2 regions of the Rhizobium sp. WSM1328 genome follow, and region 2 is predicted to be linked to the other one. Evidence: riboswitches for the same ligand, from Rfam matches in the RefSeq annotation. Region 2 holds a riboswitch; the other holds the start of a gene.
The links. Region 2 has a riboswitch for FMN ahead of AC2444_RS13585 (6,7-dimethyl-8-ribityllumazine synthase). Riboswitches for the same ligand answer to the same signal wherever they lie in the genome.

Region 1 (7,304 bases), 410 kb from region 2:
AGCGCGGCATCGAAGTCATCACGGTCGACGCAAAGGGCGACGGGCCGACGCAGGTCAACCAGATCCAGGACCTCCTGACCCAGAAGATCGACGCGCTGATCTACATTCCGGCAGGTGCGGCGGCTGCGACCGTTCCGGTCAAGCTCGCCAAGAGCGCTGGTATTCCGGTCGTGAACGTTGACCGCAACGCCGAGGGAGCACCGGGCGATACCTTCCTTGCAACGGATTCCGTCGCGTCTGCCAAGGCCGTGTGCGACTACATTCTGAAGGAAGCCGGCGGCAAGGGGAAGATGGTCATCATCCACGGCCAGAAGGGCACAACGCCGGAAGTCGATCGTTCGAAGGGTTGCGCTGAATCTCTCAAGGCATATCCGGACGTCAAGGTTGTCGCCGAGCAGTTCTCGAACATCTGGAGCCAGGACGAAGGATTCCAGATCATGCAGAATATGCTGCAGGCAAATCCGGACGTTTCGATCGTGTTCGCCCAGGCCGACGGCCTTGCCCTTGGCGCCGCGCAGGCGATCAAGGTCGCCAATCCTTCCCAGAAGATCGTGGTTGGCGGCTTCGATGGTGACACCGCAGCTCTCGAAGCGCTCAGCAAGGGTGTCTTCAACGTAACGGCGACCCAGCAGACGCAGAAGATGGGCCGCGACGCGGTTGAAAACGCCGCCAAGCTTGTCGCCGGAGAAAAGGTGCCGCCGGTCCAGCTCCTGGATGCCACGCTGACAACCAAGGAAAACGTCGCAGGCTTCATCGCCAACCATCCGTAATGAAGTTGAGGTCTTGAGGAGGTGTGCCGTGACTGATCCAGTTCTTTCCCTGAGGGGCATATCCAAATGGTATGGGCCGCTCCAGGTTCTGAAGAATGTCAGCTTGGACGTTTATCCCGGCGAAGTGGTTGCACTTCTCGGTGAAAACGGCGCAGGCAAGTCAACGCTATCGGGCATTATCGCCGGGTCACGCACGCCGTCCGAAGGATCAATGACATGGCTGGGGCAGCCTTATGCCCCGGCCACCCCAAGGGAAGCGATCGACAAGGGCGTTGTCCTGATCCATCAGGAGCTGCAGCTTCTGCCGCAGCTGTCGATCGCGGAAAACGTCTTCATCGGACGTTGGCCGATGAAGAACGGCGTCGTCGACCGCGCCCAGATGGTTCGCCGGGCCCAGGACCAGCTCGCTCGCTTGAACCTTCACATCCCTGCAACGCGGACGGTCGCCGGCCTTTCCACGGCAAATCAGCAACTCATCGAGATCGCCAAGGCGCTGGCTCTCAACGCAAAGCTCCTGATCCTCGATGAGCCGACGGCCGCCCTTGGCGGCGCGGAGACGGAAGCTCTTTTCGAACAGGTTCGGAAGCTTCGCTCAGAAGGTGTCGGCATCGTCTACATTTCCCACCGCATGGAAGAGATCAAGCGAATAACCGATCGGATCGTCGTTCTTCGCGATGGCGAGCGCGTGCAGGAATTCTCCGACAGCGCGACACCGGTGCGAACGATCGTCGAGAGCATGGTCGGACGCCCGCTTGACCGCTTGTTCCCTGCCCTGCCGGTTCCGACAGAGCATCCAGTACTCCAGGTGTCGGGGCTGTGCTCGCCGGACAACTCGTTCCGTGACGTTACCTTCGAGGTCCGGGCCGGGGAAATTCTGGGGATCGCCGGATTGGTCGGCGCCGGCCGCACCGAACTGGTGCGTGCGATTTCGGGAGCAGATCCAATCAGTGCTGGGTCGATCAAGCTGGAAGGCGAGGAACTGAGGCTGCGAGATCCGGCGGACGCGATCGCCAAGGGTATCGTGATGGTTCCGGAAGACCGCAAGGAGCAGGGCCTGATCGTCGGGCACCGGATCAGCGAGAACATTATCTACGCCAATCTCGACAAGCTGGGCGGGCGTTGGATTACGCCGAGCGTCAAGCGCTCGTTTGCGGAGAAGGCAGTGGCCAAGTTCGGCGTGAAGGGCCGTGCGGAGCAATATGCCTCGGACCTGTCCGGCGGCAACCAGCAGAAGGTGGTCATCGCGAAATGGCTGATGCGCGATCCTAAGGTCGTCGTGCTCGACGAACCGACGAGAGGCATCGACGTCGGCGCCCGAGCCGGTATCTACGACATCATCGTCAATCTTGCCAAACGGGGCGTGGCGGTCATCGTCGTAAGCTCGGACCTCGAGGAAGTTCTCGGAGTCTCCAATCGCATTCTCGTGCTTGCGCAAGGCAAGCAGGCGGGGATTCTCAATCGTGACCAGGCAAATGACGTTTCGGTCATGGAACTGGCCACCATCTAAACAGACAGAGAAAGGAAGAGCGGTGTCCGACATCACTCTGAACGCCCCGAAGCTTTTCGATCTCAGCGGCCAGGTTGCCATCGTGACCGGAGCCGGCAGCGGTATTGGTCAGCGCATTGCCATCGGCCTTGCGCAATGCGGCGCCGACGTGGCGCTGCTCGACCGCCGAACCGACGACGGGCTGGTCAAGACGGCCGAACATATTCGCGCCGCCGGCCGCCGCTCGATCCAGATCGCGGCGGATGTCACGAGCAAATCTTCCCTTGGAGAGGCAATAGCACGGACCGAAGCCGATCTCGGCACGCTGACGCTTGCAGTCAACGCGGCAGGCATCGCTAACGCGAACGCCGCGGAAGAGATGGAGGAGGACCAATATCAGACGTTGATGGATATCAACCTGAAAGGTGTCTTTCTTTCCTGCCAGGCCGAGGCTCGCGCCATGCTCAAGAATGGACGCGGCTCCATCGTCAACATCGCTTCCATGTCCGGCGTGATCGTAAATCGCGGGCTGAGCCAAGCGCACTATAACGCCTCCAAGGCGGGCGTCATCCATATGTCGAAGTCCATGGCGATGGAATGGGTCGACCGCGGCATTCGCGTCAACACCATCTCCCCCGGATACACGGCAACGCCCATGAACACCCGTCCGGAGATGGTCCACCAGACCAAGCTCTTCGAAGAGCAGACGCCGATGCAGCGCATGGCAGCGGTGGACGAGATGGTAGGCCCGGCGGTGTTTCTGCTGTCGAATGCAGCAAGTTTCGTGACCGGCGTCGATCTTCTCGTCGACGGCGGTTTCTGCTGCTGGTGATGAGAAAGCTCATTGCCGCTGCTGGAAAGTGACCGATCTCGCTTCCTCCCTGGCTGAGATCGAGGCGCTGAAGGGACCAACGGGCAAGACGGCGTGCGATATCGCCGTCTTGCCCGCCCTTCACGCTGATCGAACGGGTTGTCGAACGGACCGAGGGCTCGGATCGTCATCGGCGCTCTAGACTGCCTGAATTCGCGACAACCGTTTGATCTCCAATAATGATCGCATGGTAGGTCGCACCCAGATTTGCTGTTTATCGACGGACAAGGAAAGAGCATGAAACGCTTTGAGCAGAAGACTGTCGTCATTACCGGGGGTAGCCGCGGCATCGGAGCGGCGATCGCCAAACGCTTCGCGAAAGAAGGCGCCAATCTCGTCGTCTCGGCCAATGAGGACCTGGTCCACGGCGTCGCCGAACAGATCCGGGCCGAAGGCGGCAAGGCGATCTCCTTCATCGGCGATGTCACCGACAAGGCAAGCGTCACCGCCCTCTACGATGCCGCCGAGAAGGAATTCGGCTCGGTCGACGTTTCGATCCAGAATGCTGGCGTCATCACAATCGCCCGCGTCGAGGACCTGACCGAAAACGAGTGGGACAAGGTCATGGCCGTCAACACCAAGGGCGTCTTCCTCTGCGCCCAGGAGGCGATATCAAGGATGCGCAAGCACAAGCGCGGCGGCCGCATCATCAACACCGCTTCCGGCCAGGCCCGCGACGGCTTCATCTACACCCCGCATTATGCCGCCTCGAAAATGGGCGTCGTCGGCATCACCCAGAGCCTGGCCAAGGAAGTCGCGACCGAGAAGATCACCGTCAACGCCTTCTGCCCCGGCATCATCGAGACCGACATGTGGGCCTATAACGACCAGGCCTGGGGCAAGCTGCTCGGCAACTACGCCCCCGGCGAACTGATGAAGGAATGGGTCGAGGGCATCCCGATGAAACGGGCCGGCTCTGGGGAAGATGTCGCCGGCCTGGTGACCTTCCTCGCCAGCGATGACGCCGCCTATATCACCGGCCAGACGATCAATGTCGACGGCGGCCTGATCATGTCCTGATGCAGGCGCCCAAAATTGCGTAGCGGTTTTGGGACAACGACATGCATCGAACAAAGAGCAAACCACCAGCGAAGTGCGGAAGGCGACACGGTCGTCGCCTCCGTGTGAACAGTGTGTCCATCGGCGTCAGGGCAGCTTTGCATTTTTGCCTGGTCGAGTGACCTTGCCATCCGCCTGTTTTTGATCCTATCTTTGAAGTGTTCTCAGGGCGGGGTGTAATTCCCCACCGGCGGTATCAGGAGCAATCCTGGAGCCCGCGAGCGCTTCCGGCACCTCCTGTCGGAAGGTCAGCAGATCCGGTGAGATGCCGGAGCCGACGGTATAGTCCGGATGGAAGAGGACAACACGGGCAGTCGCACTCCATCCCGGAGTCGGCCGACGTTTGTTCGCCCAAGGGCAGAAGGCTCGCTCACGGACTGAGCCGAGCAGACCATGTCAGTCAGCTGACATAACCCTTGAAAGGCCAGACAGCATGACTATCGCAACAATCGAAGATGCCATATCAGCTATTGCCAGCGGCAAGATGGTCGTCGTCGTCGACGACCAGAACCGGGAAAACGAAGGTGATATCGTGGTCGCGGCCGATGCCGTCACCCCTGAGGCAATCGCCTTCATGATGACCCACGCCCGTGGACTCGTCTGCATCGCCATGGAAGGCGAGCGTCTCGATGCGCTCGATATTCCGCTCATGGTGCCCAACAACACGGAATCGCACAAAACCGCCTTCACGGTCTCGGTCGATTATCTCAAGGGCACGACGACCGGTATCTCGGCTGCCGACCGAGCCGCCACCGTCCGCGCCCTGGTCGACGATCGCGCAAAGCCCGCCGAATTCGCCCGCCCCGGCCATATCTTCCCGCTGCGCTCCAACCCCCGCGGCGTGCTCGGCCGCCCCGGCCACACCGAAGCCGCCGTCGATCTCGCCCGCCTCGCCGGGCGGATCCCCGCCGGCGTCATCTGCGAAGTCGCCAACGACGACGGAACCATGTCCCGCCTGCCCGAACTCACGCTCTTCGCCGAACGCCACAACCTCCCCCTCGTCACCATCGAGGACCTGGTCGCCTATCTCGACCGCCAGGCGGCAAAAGACATACGCGAAGTCGCCTGATCTCCGCAAAGCGGCCAGCCCCGTCCTTCGAGGCCCCTTCGGGGCGCCTCAGGATGAGGCTGGAGAGAGGTTGCGGCTTGGTTCAACGGGAAGCGCAGCGGCAAGGCACACCGACCAGCCCTCATCCTGAGGCGCGCAGGCCGCAGGCCGGAGCCTCGAAGGACGAGGGCGGGTGGCTGGGTCCCAGACGCGCACGGCTGGTTGCCACAGCACACCCTATTTCCTGCCCCTATGTTCGGCTGATCGAAACCCCACCATCTGCCAGCATCGCCGTGCCGGTCACGAAGCTCGACATGTCGGAGGCGAGGAAAAGCGCCGCATTGGCGATCTCTTCGGGTTGCGCCATGCGTTTCAGCGCATGCAGCCCCTCCACGAAGGCGAGCACCTCCGGCGTGGCATCAGGCGCGTTGGTGATACTGGCGGGCGTGTCGGTGCCGCCGGGAAGCAGCGCGTTGACGCGGATCTTCTGCGCTCCGAGTTCGGCGGCGAGCACCTGCACGAAGCCGATCAGCCCCGCCTTGCTCGCCGCATAGGCGGCCATGCCCGGCATGCCGACGGTGTGGCCGACAAAGGTCGAGGTGAAGATCAGCGATCCGCCGCCTTTCCCCATCGCCGCCGACTGGTGTTTGGCGCCGAGGAAGGCGGCGGTGAGATTGGTCTCGATCGTCTCGCGCCAGCCCTCCACCGACAGCCCGGCGACCGGCCCCATCTCACCGATGATGCCGGCATTGTTGAAGGCGATGTCGAGCCGGCCGAAACGCGAGACTGCCGTTTCGACAAGCCTTTCCTGGAGCGCCTCGTCCCTGACATCGCCTGATATGGCGACGGCCTGCCCACCCTCCGCCTCAATTTCCGCGATGACGGCGTCGAGCGCGTCTTGTCGCCGGCCGGTGACCACGAGCTTGGCACCTTGCCGTGCAAAGAGTTTCGCCGCTGCGCGGCCGATGCCTGAGCTTGCGCCGGTGATGATGGCGATCTTGTCGTTGAGAAGTGTCATATCGGTCTCTCCTGGTTTGTTGCCAGATTTGACATGCTCAAACATCATGCGATGCAGCCACCCGTTTCCCGCGCAGGACGAGAAAAACGCCTATGGCCGAACCGGCAGCGCGACGGCGCGTCCTCATCGACGCCTTGATCACGGCGTCGGAAACATCGGAATTCGCCTTATAAAACCGAGATTTGCCGAGACCTTCATCCACACGCCTGCATTGAGGTCAGTGCCGTTGTGCACCGCATCATCGATTTATGCCTGGTGTGGCATTCATCCGATTCCCTTCATGCGTCTTCGCGATTAAAAGGAGCGCACAGGTAACGGGAATCTCTTCATGCCGCGGTCACGCAATACTGAGGGCGCCATCTATATGAGCATGGCGATGGCCGGCTTTTCCGCAAGCGACGCTCTATCCAAATCGGTGATCGCCTATATGAACGCCGGCGAGATCATGTTCCTGCGCGGCCTCTTCACCAGCCTGCTCGTCTATCTGATCGCCTGGAAAATGGGCGCGTTGCGCTCCTGGCGCATCATGCTGCAGCCGATGATCATCTTCAGGATCATCTGTGAGACGCTCTCCGCCGTCACCTATATCACCGCGCTCGGCATGATGCCGATCGCCAATGCCTCGGCGATCCTGCAGTCGCTGCCGCTGGTCGTCACCTTCGGCGCTGCCCTCTTCTTCGGCGAGCCGGTCGGCTGGCGGCGCTGGTCGGCGATCCTTGTCGGCCTCGTCGGCGTGATGATCATTATCCGTCCCGGCCCTGAGGGATTCACCGCCGCCGCCCTCCTCTGCGTCGCTGCGGTGCTGACGACGGCCGGCCGCGATCTCGCCACCCGGAGCATCAGTCCGGAGATTCCCTCGCTGATGATAACCGTCATCACCGCCATATCAGCCTCCTTCTTCGGCGCGCTGCTCATCCCGGTGCTCGGCGGCTGGCAGCCGGTCAGCGCCGCAGCACTTGGGCATCTCGTACTCGCATCGGTGCTGGTGCTCGTCGGCTACCAGTCGGTCATCCTCGCCATGCGCACCGGCGAAATCTCTTTCGTCGCGCCGT
Region 2 (7,304 bases):
CCGCACGGCGCATGGCTGACGCGAGATCGGTCGAGGTCGTGAATGTCGTCCCGTCGGCGTCGATGCGTCCCGGCAGGCGCGTGGTGACTTCCTGGAACAGCCAGCCGTTGCCATCGGGATCCTTGAAGGAGGCAAAGGAGCGATAGCTGCGGTGATCGGGATCGCGGCCGGCAATGCGGAGCCGCCCGAACAGGTATGGTTCGTCCTTGCCGGCATAGACGCCGGCCGCGTCATGGAACACTTCGCTCACCTCGACGCCGCGGGCGATCAGATCACGGCGGGCGGCCTCGACGTCGGAGACGATAAGGTAAAGGCCTTGGGCCGAGCCGGGTGGCGCGGCGGTGACGTTCTTGCCGAAGATGATCGCGCAGCCGGAGCCGGGCGGGGTAAACTGGATCACACGGAAATCGGCATCATTGGCGAAGTCGGCGTCGAGCCGCCAACCCAGGCCGTCGTAAAAACGCTTGGCGCGGTCGACATCGGAAACAGGGATGACGACGACCTCGAGCTTGGTGTCGACGGGCTGTGTTCTCGGGGTCTCAATGGGGGTTTCACTGCGCATGGCATTGCTCATCTTCAGCTCCTTGGCGTTTTGGATGCGTTAAGAATGGCGATACATGTCACCGGCCAGTGGACCACAGCGCTGTGAGGCCGTCGAATCAATTATTCTGTCTGATTTGGCTGGCATTGGCGGATTCCACGCCCATTCCTGTTGAAGGCAGATCCCGGCCTGGCCATGCGAAGATCCCGCAGACGGCGCGTCACTCATGATCCGCCTTCAGCCGATGCCGGTGAGCTGCCTGTTTTGCGCGGTTGCCGCACATCGCCATACTGCACCAGCGCCGCCGGTGGCCTCGGGTGTGGTCGGCGAAGAGCAGCGTGCAGGCCGGCCCTTCGCAGGCCTTCACCGTGGAGAAATCCTCGGTGCAGACGAATTGCGCCAGCGCCTCGCCGACCGGCAGCAGCAGCGCATCGGGTGCGCGCCATTTGCGCATTGGTTGAAGTGCGAGTGTGGCATCGGCATGTCCTGCGATGATGCGGCTGAAGCCCTCGTTACGTTCGAGTAGGCGGTTCAGCGGCTCCAACTCCTCCAGGGCATTTGCCGGAAGAGGGTGGCCCTTGTGGCTGCGGACGAAATCCCGGAACCATTCGCGCAGGCTCCTTGCCTGGTCTGCGACCTTGTCGAGTTCGCCCGGCAGCGCCTGCGCTCGCATTGCCTCCAGCGTCGCATGGGGGACGAGCCCCGCCTGCTCCAGCCAGCGCAGCAGGCCTTTGCCATCATCGATCCAGTCGACTGGCGTATCGACCGGAGTGGCGATCGAATTCAAAAAATCCAGTCCCAGCGCATCGCCGACGAAAAGGGCAGGTGAGCGGTTGTCCATCATAACTCCTGTTCCGGTCGCCACGATGTGCACCGCTGGCGGTCTCTCGAAGACATGAGTGATATGTAACCTCTTAAAAGGCGCTTGACAAGTTATGCGCTCTTGGAGTAACCGTCATAAATACATTAGATAGGTTACTTTAGCAGAGCAAGGAGAACGCTGATGTCCCCCGAGAATGTGAATCTCGCGAACAGTGTGAATGTCGTATTTGTCCACGGCGCATGGGCGGATGGTTCGAGCTGGACAAAAATCATTCTGCCGCTCACCGCCGAAGGCTTGAGCGTGTTCGCGGTGCCGCTGCCGCTGACCTCCTTCAGCGACGATGTCGCAGCCCTTGAGCACACGCTGGAGCGGGTGACCGGGCCGGTGGTTCTCGTCGGCCATGCCTATGCCGGCGCGGTGATCGCTGCGACCCGGGACGAGAAGGTCAAGGCGCTGGTCTATATCGCCGCCCTGGCACCTGATGAAGGCGAGACGGTCGCCGATATCTTCTATCGCGGCGAGCCGCACCCCAAGGCGCCGAAGCTCGCGCCCGACAGTCATGGCCTGATCTATCTGCCGCAAGAGGCTTTTAGCACCGCATTCGCGCAGAATGCCGAGGCGGGTGAGCAGGCGGTGCTTGCCGCCGTACAGCGGCCGATCTCGCCGGCCTGCATCACTGTTCCCGTGCCGCGCCCGCTCTGGAAGGACCGTCCGGCCTGGTTCCTGATCGCGGAACAGGACCGGATGATCGTTGCCGACAATCAGCGCTTCATGGCCGAGCGCATGCAGGCGCGGGTGCGCTCACACGCCGCCGATCACACGCCAATCGTTACGGCGCCTGCCGCCGTGCTCGACATCGTCAGGGAGGCGGCCGCCGCGGTGGCAGCCTGAATTCAACTGTCAAAACAAGGGATGAGGAGGAAATCGAGATGCACGGAGAGAAGATGACGACCGAGCGGGTGAGCGCCTTTTCAGACGCCATGATCGCGGTGATCATCACCATCATGGTGCTGGAGCTCAAGGCGCCCGAGGTTCCCGACATATCAGCCGTGCTTTCGCTCTGGCCGATCCTGGTCAGCTATGCGCTGAGCTACCTGTTCATCGCGATCATCTGGATCAACCATCATCACCTGCTGCGGCTGGTGCGCTTTGCCTCTACCCGGCTGATCTGGATCAACTTCGTGCACCTCTTCCTGGTGTCGCTGCTGCCGTTCACGACGGCCTGGATGGCGAGGACCGGCCTCGCGCCGATGCCGGTTGCCGTCTATGCCGCGGTCTTCGTGCTGGTCAATGCTGCCTATCTGATGTTCGAGCGCGAGATATTCGCGCAAGCCGAGGCGGGCGCCATGCCGGAACCCGCCCGCCGCCTGGCGCGCCGGCGGACGCTCATCGGCCTGGCGATCTTTGCCGTGGCGGGGCTCGTTGCTCCCTTCGTACCGCTCCTCGGCTTCTTCCTGATCTGCTGCGCCCTCGTTCTCTATCTCCAGCCGGAGATCTTCAACAGCCGCCAGCAAGGGCAGGCGGAATAACCAGACCGGAAATACCAATCAAGTTATCACAGCAAAGGAGACTGTCATGTCCACCATCAGATACCGCACCGCCGACGTCGACGGCTTCAACATCTTCTATCGCGAGGCCGGTTCGCCGGATGCTCCGAAGCTGCTCCTGCTGCACGGCTTTCCGAGCGCCGGCCACATGTTCCGCGACCTGATGCCGCTGCTCTCCGATCGCTTCCACATCGTCGCGCCCGATCTTCCGGGCTTCGGACGATCCGACCTGCCGGCACGCGGCGCCACTTTCGACGGGATCGCCACGACCATCGATCGTTTCACCGAAGTCGTCGGCTTCGATCGTTACGCCGTCTATGTGTTCGACTACGGCGCGCCGACCGGCTTCCGGCTGGCCGTGAAACATCCTGACCGGATCATGGCGATCATCTCGCAGAACGGCAACGCCTATGTCGAGGGCCTGAGCGAGGGCTGGAACCCGATCCGGGCCTATTGGGAGGATGCGTCCGAGGAGAACCGCAATGCGCTGAAGGCGATGCTGCAGCCGGAAACGACGGTCTGGCAATATACGCATGGGGTTGCCGATCCGACGACGGTTTCGCCCGACGGCTATTCGCTCGACAATTTCTATCTGGCGCGGCCCGGCGTCGAGGACATACAGCTCGACCTCTTCGGCGACTACAAGAGCAATGTCGCGCTCTATCCTGCCTTTCAGGATTATTTCCGCACCCACAAGCCGCCGTTCCTGGCCGTGTGGGGCAAGAACGATCCGTTCTTCCTGCCGCCCGGCGCCGAGGCGTTCAAGCGCGATAATCCCAATGCGGTCGTCCGCTTCCTCGACACCGGCCACTTCGCGCTGGAAACGCATGCCGCAGAGATCGCGGCTGCGATCCGCGATTTTCTGGCCCGCTGAGAGCAGAACCAGGCGCTGCCCGCCGGAAGGGCGGGCGGTCGCCCAAGCCAACAGGAGAGACGACATGTCTGATACAGTTGCCATCATCACCGGCGCCAGCCAGGGTATCGGCCAGGCGACGGCGCAGCGCCTCGCGCGCGATTTTTCCGCGCTGGTGCTGGTCGCCCGCAACCGCGCCAATCTTGAGGAGACCGCGCAGGCGGTGAGGGCGGGCGGCGCGCAAGCCCTCGTCATCGGCGCCGACCTCGCCGAGCCGGAAGCGGCGCAGGCCGTGGTCGATCAGGCGCTTGGCGCCTTTGGCCGCATCGATGCGCTGCTCAACATCGCCGGCGGTGTGCCGCAGATCGATCTTTTCGAGATGACCGATGCGCAGTGGGAAGACGGGCTGGCGCTAAAGCTGCACGGCGCGAGGCGCCTGACGGTTGCGGCATGGCCGGCGCTGAGAGAGGCGAAGGGCTCCGTCGTCTTGATGTCGGGCAATTCGGCGGTGTTTCCGAAGGCGCCGTATGCGGCGGTCGGTACCATCAATGCTGCCATCGTCGCACTCGCCAAGGCCTTTTCCGATCGCGGCATCACCGATGGCGTGCAGGTCAACAGCGTGCTGCCCGGTCCCGTCATGACCGGCCGGCGCCGCTCCTATCTTGAGCACTGGGCGCCGCTGCACGGTGTGAGCGTGGAGGAGGCGACCGCGCATTTCCCCGAGCAGGCGGGCATCGCCCGCTACGGCGAGCCGGAGGAAATCGCCGAACTGATGGCCTTCCTGGTGTCGCCGGGTGCCCGCTGGATGACCGGCTCGGCGCTACGCATGGATGGCGGCGAGGTGAAGTCGATCTGATGCGGTCGACGGCGGGAGTGCACCGCCGTCTTCATCTCCTGCGTTCCTCTATTCGTCGAACCGCTGACTACGCGGCAAGAGCGGCGCGCGTTTTGCCGATCGTCAGAGCCGCTTTTGCTGCTTCGCGGCCTTTCTCGACGAAGTGCGCGCGGTAGATCTGCTTGTGGTGCTCGGTTTCTTGATACTGATGCGGCGTCAGTGAGACCGACAGTACCGGCACGCCCGTATCCATGCCGGCGCGCATCAGCCCATCGACGACGGCCTGGGCGACGAATTCGTGGCGGTAGATTCCGCCGTCGACGACGAAGGCGGCGGCAATGACCGCGCAGTAACGTCCGGTTGCCGCAAGATCGCGGGAAAGCAGCGGCATCTCGAATGCGCCGGGGACGTCGAACACGTCGACCTGCTCGGGCGGAATAAGCTGATGGAAGCCATGAAGGGCGCGGTCGACGATGTCGGCGTGCCAACTGGCTTTGACGAAGGCGTAGCGGGTGGGTGTCACGGTAATCTCCTTTGGCGAACAGACACATCACCCAAGGCGATCACGAACGTTCCCGACAGCCGCAAGGGCGGCAGGAACGCACGTTCTCTTTCATCCGGACTATGACCGTCGGCTCAGGCATCTCACCTGATCTGCTGACCCTTCCTAAGAAGGCGCTCGCGGGCTCGCAATCGAAATTGCATACCGCCGGTAGGGACTTGCACCCCGCCCTGAGAACGGCGCGGACAATAGGGGGAAGGCGGCGGGCTGGCAATAGGTCGATATGCTTTCGCGGCCGGAGCTGGATCAGGCTCCCCAAGCGGCGATTTCGCTCGTTCGCCGATGGCGGCGGGCAATCCCTCTTGCGAAGGAGGAGCTTGCGCCTACATGCTCTCTGTGAGGACATCCACGTCAGAAGCACGACAAGACAGGACGCGCTGTCTCCGCCTGGGCGAGGCCGTGACAACCATGGGAGAGAGTGATGCCAGAATCTTTCGTCGTTCACCGCGAGGCGCATATTGCGGCGCCGCCGGCCGCGGTGTTTGCGCTGATGACCGATCCGGAGAAGATCCTGCGCTGGATGGGAACGGAAGCGCAGGTCGAGCCGCAGCCCGGCGGGCTCTATCTCGTCAACGTCACCGGCGCCCGCTTTGCGCGCGGCTCGTTTCGTGAGGTGGTGCCGGTTCATCGCCTTGCCTACAGCTTCGGCTGGGACGGCAGCGAAGCGGTGCCGCCGGGGTCGAGCCTGGTCGAGATCGACCTGATCGAACAGGAGGGCGGAACGCTGTTGCGGCTCACTCATAGCGGCCTGCCCAGCGCCGATCAATTCGCCGGCCATGCGGAAGGCTGGGCGCATTACCTGGGGCGCCTGACCGAAGTCGCCGCCGGGCGGGATCCGGGTCCCGACGCTTTTTACGGCCGGACATGAACAAATTTGCCGGCAGCGGGGCGTCTCTGATGCGCTTGCGGTTGTGACAACAACGGTCGGCGAGCGCCCAAGCGGGTCGTGCGGAAGCGCTTCTTTTGCTACCGCAAACATGAACGCGCAGTTCATCTCCAGTTCAATTTAGCGGTCCTAATCTGCGGACGGCTGGATTGAAAATGGAGTTCACGATGAAGGCACTTTCTATCGCGGCTGCCTTGCTTGCCGGCAGCCTCTCGATCGGTACCGCGGAGGCAATGCCGATGGGGACAATCAATGTCCAGAGCAGTGTCACAAAGGTCGACTACGCCTGCGGTCGCGGCTGGCATCTGACGCGCTGGGGCGAATGCCGGCGAAGCTGGAGACGCCCGCCGCCGGTAGCTTTCTACGGTGGTCCGCCCCGCTGGGGCTGGGAGCGGCGTCACCGCGATTGGGATGGCTCGCGCTGGCGCCATGAGCGGCGCTGGGATCGCGACCGGCGTTGGCGGGATAATGACTAAAAGTCTCGCTTAGATGTAAATGGACGAAGGCCGGAGCGATTTTCGCCCGGCCTTTTCTCATGAAAAAGCGTCGCCGACGCTGACAGCCAGCGTTCTCCCGATTTACCCGAGAGGGTCAGATCCTGCTGACGAGCCAGTGCTTGTCGTCGATCAATTCCTCGAGCTCGACGGGATCCTTGACGCCGAATTCGAACCATTCGACGAGTTCCTTTGCCTTGCGGCTGCTCTCTTCCGCCGTCAGCTCGACCTGATACCTTTCGCACCATCGCCGAAGGATCGACGTCAGCACCGTCATGTCATTCCCATCCAGCGGATCTTTCGGCCAGAATACCGTGCCCATCGTACCCCTCAATCACACGATGACGAACGGCCCTATAATGGAATCAAAGTCGCGCGAGTTTAAAGTGTTTATTTTTTGTTTTCCACCGCGTCGAAGGGTTTTCGACAGGGGAGTGGACGTCCTTTGGGGCGACAGCTTGAGTCTATGGGAATCTCTTCACGGACACCCGCGGGGTGTCCTGATGGACGTGCGAACGTCGGCTTGTCGCACCCAGGGATGACCGCCAGCGGTCACCCCGAGGGATATCCTTGCGGACGTCCCGGCGAGCGTGCGATGTTAAGCCATGGATCTGCCATCTCCCCTTGCCTGGCTGGTTGACGAGGCCGGGGCCTCGCCTGGTCCCGAACGGTTTCTGGCCGAGCTCGGGCGCCGGTTGCTGGCCGATGGCCTGCCGATTTCCGGCGGCGCGCTGACACTTTCGGTGCCGCATCCGATCATCGC

Region 1: linked by a shared signal. The riboswitch ahead of ribB (3,4-dihydroxy-2-butanone-4-phosphate synthase) and the one ahead of AC2444_RS13585 (6,7-dimethyl-8-ribityllumazine synthase) in region 2 are both predicted to bind FMN.

Annotation. Positions count from the first base shown of each region.
Region 1 covers NZ_CM172788.1:2,249,055-2,256,358, forward strand. The annotation lists gene AC2444_RS11425 (sugar ABC transporter substrate-binding protein) at 1-770, shown strand, start outside; gene AC2444_RS11430 (sugar ABC transporter ATP-binding protein) at 799-2,277, shown strand; gene AC2444_RS11435 (SDR family oxidoreductase) at 2,300-3,088, shown strand; gene AC2444_RS11440 (glucose 1-dehydrogenase) at 3,365-4,147, shown strand; FMN riboswitch at 4,343-4,493, shown strand; gene ribB (3,4-dihydroxy-2-butanone-4-phosphate synthase) at 4,620-5,255, shown strand; gene AC2444_RS11450 (SDR family oxidoreductase) at 5,485-6,252, opposite strand; gene AC2444_RS11455 (DMT family transporter) at 6,581-7,304, shown strand, end outside.
Region 2 covers NZ_CM172788.1:2,659,625-2,666,928, reverse strand. The annotation lists gene AC2444_RS13615 (VOC family protein) at 1-574, opposite strand, end outside; gene AC2444_RS13610 (CGNR zinc finger domain-containing protein) at 762-1,382, opposite strand; gene AC2444_RS13605 (alpha/beta fold hydrolase) at 1,545-2,255, shown strand; gene AC2444_RS13600 (TMEM175 family protein) at 2,294-2,893, shown strand; gene AC2444_RS13595 (alpha/beta fold hydrolase) at 2,940-3,785, shown strand; gene AC2444_RS13590 (SDR family oxidoreductase) at 3,850-4,620, shown strand; gene AC2444_RS13585 (6,7-dimethyl-8-ribityllumazine synthase) at 4,688-5,122, opposite strand; FMN riboswitch at 5,201-5,343, opposite strand; gene AC2444_RS13580 (SRPBCC family protein) at 5,583-6,029, shown strand; gene AC2444_RS13575 (GCG_CRPN prefix-to-repeats domain-containing protein) at 6,215-6,523, shown strand; gene AC2444_RS13570 (hypothetical protein) at 6,639-6,863, opposite strand; gene AC2444_RS13565 (adenylate/guanylate cyclase domain-containing protein) at 7,147-7,304, shown strand, end outside.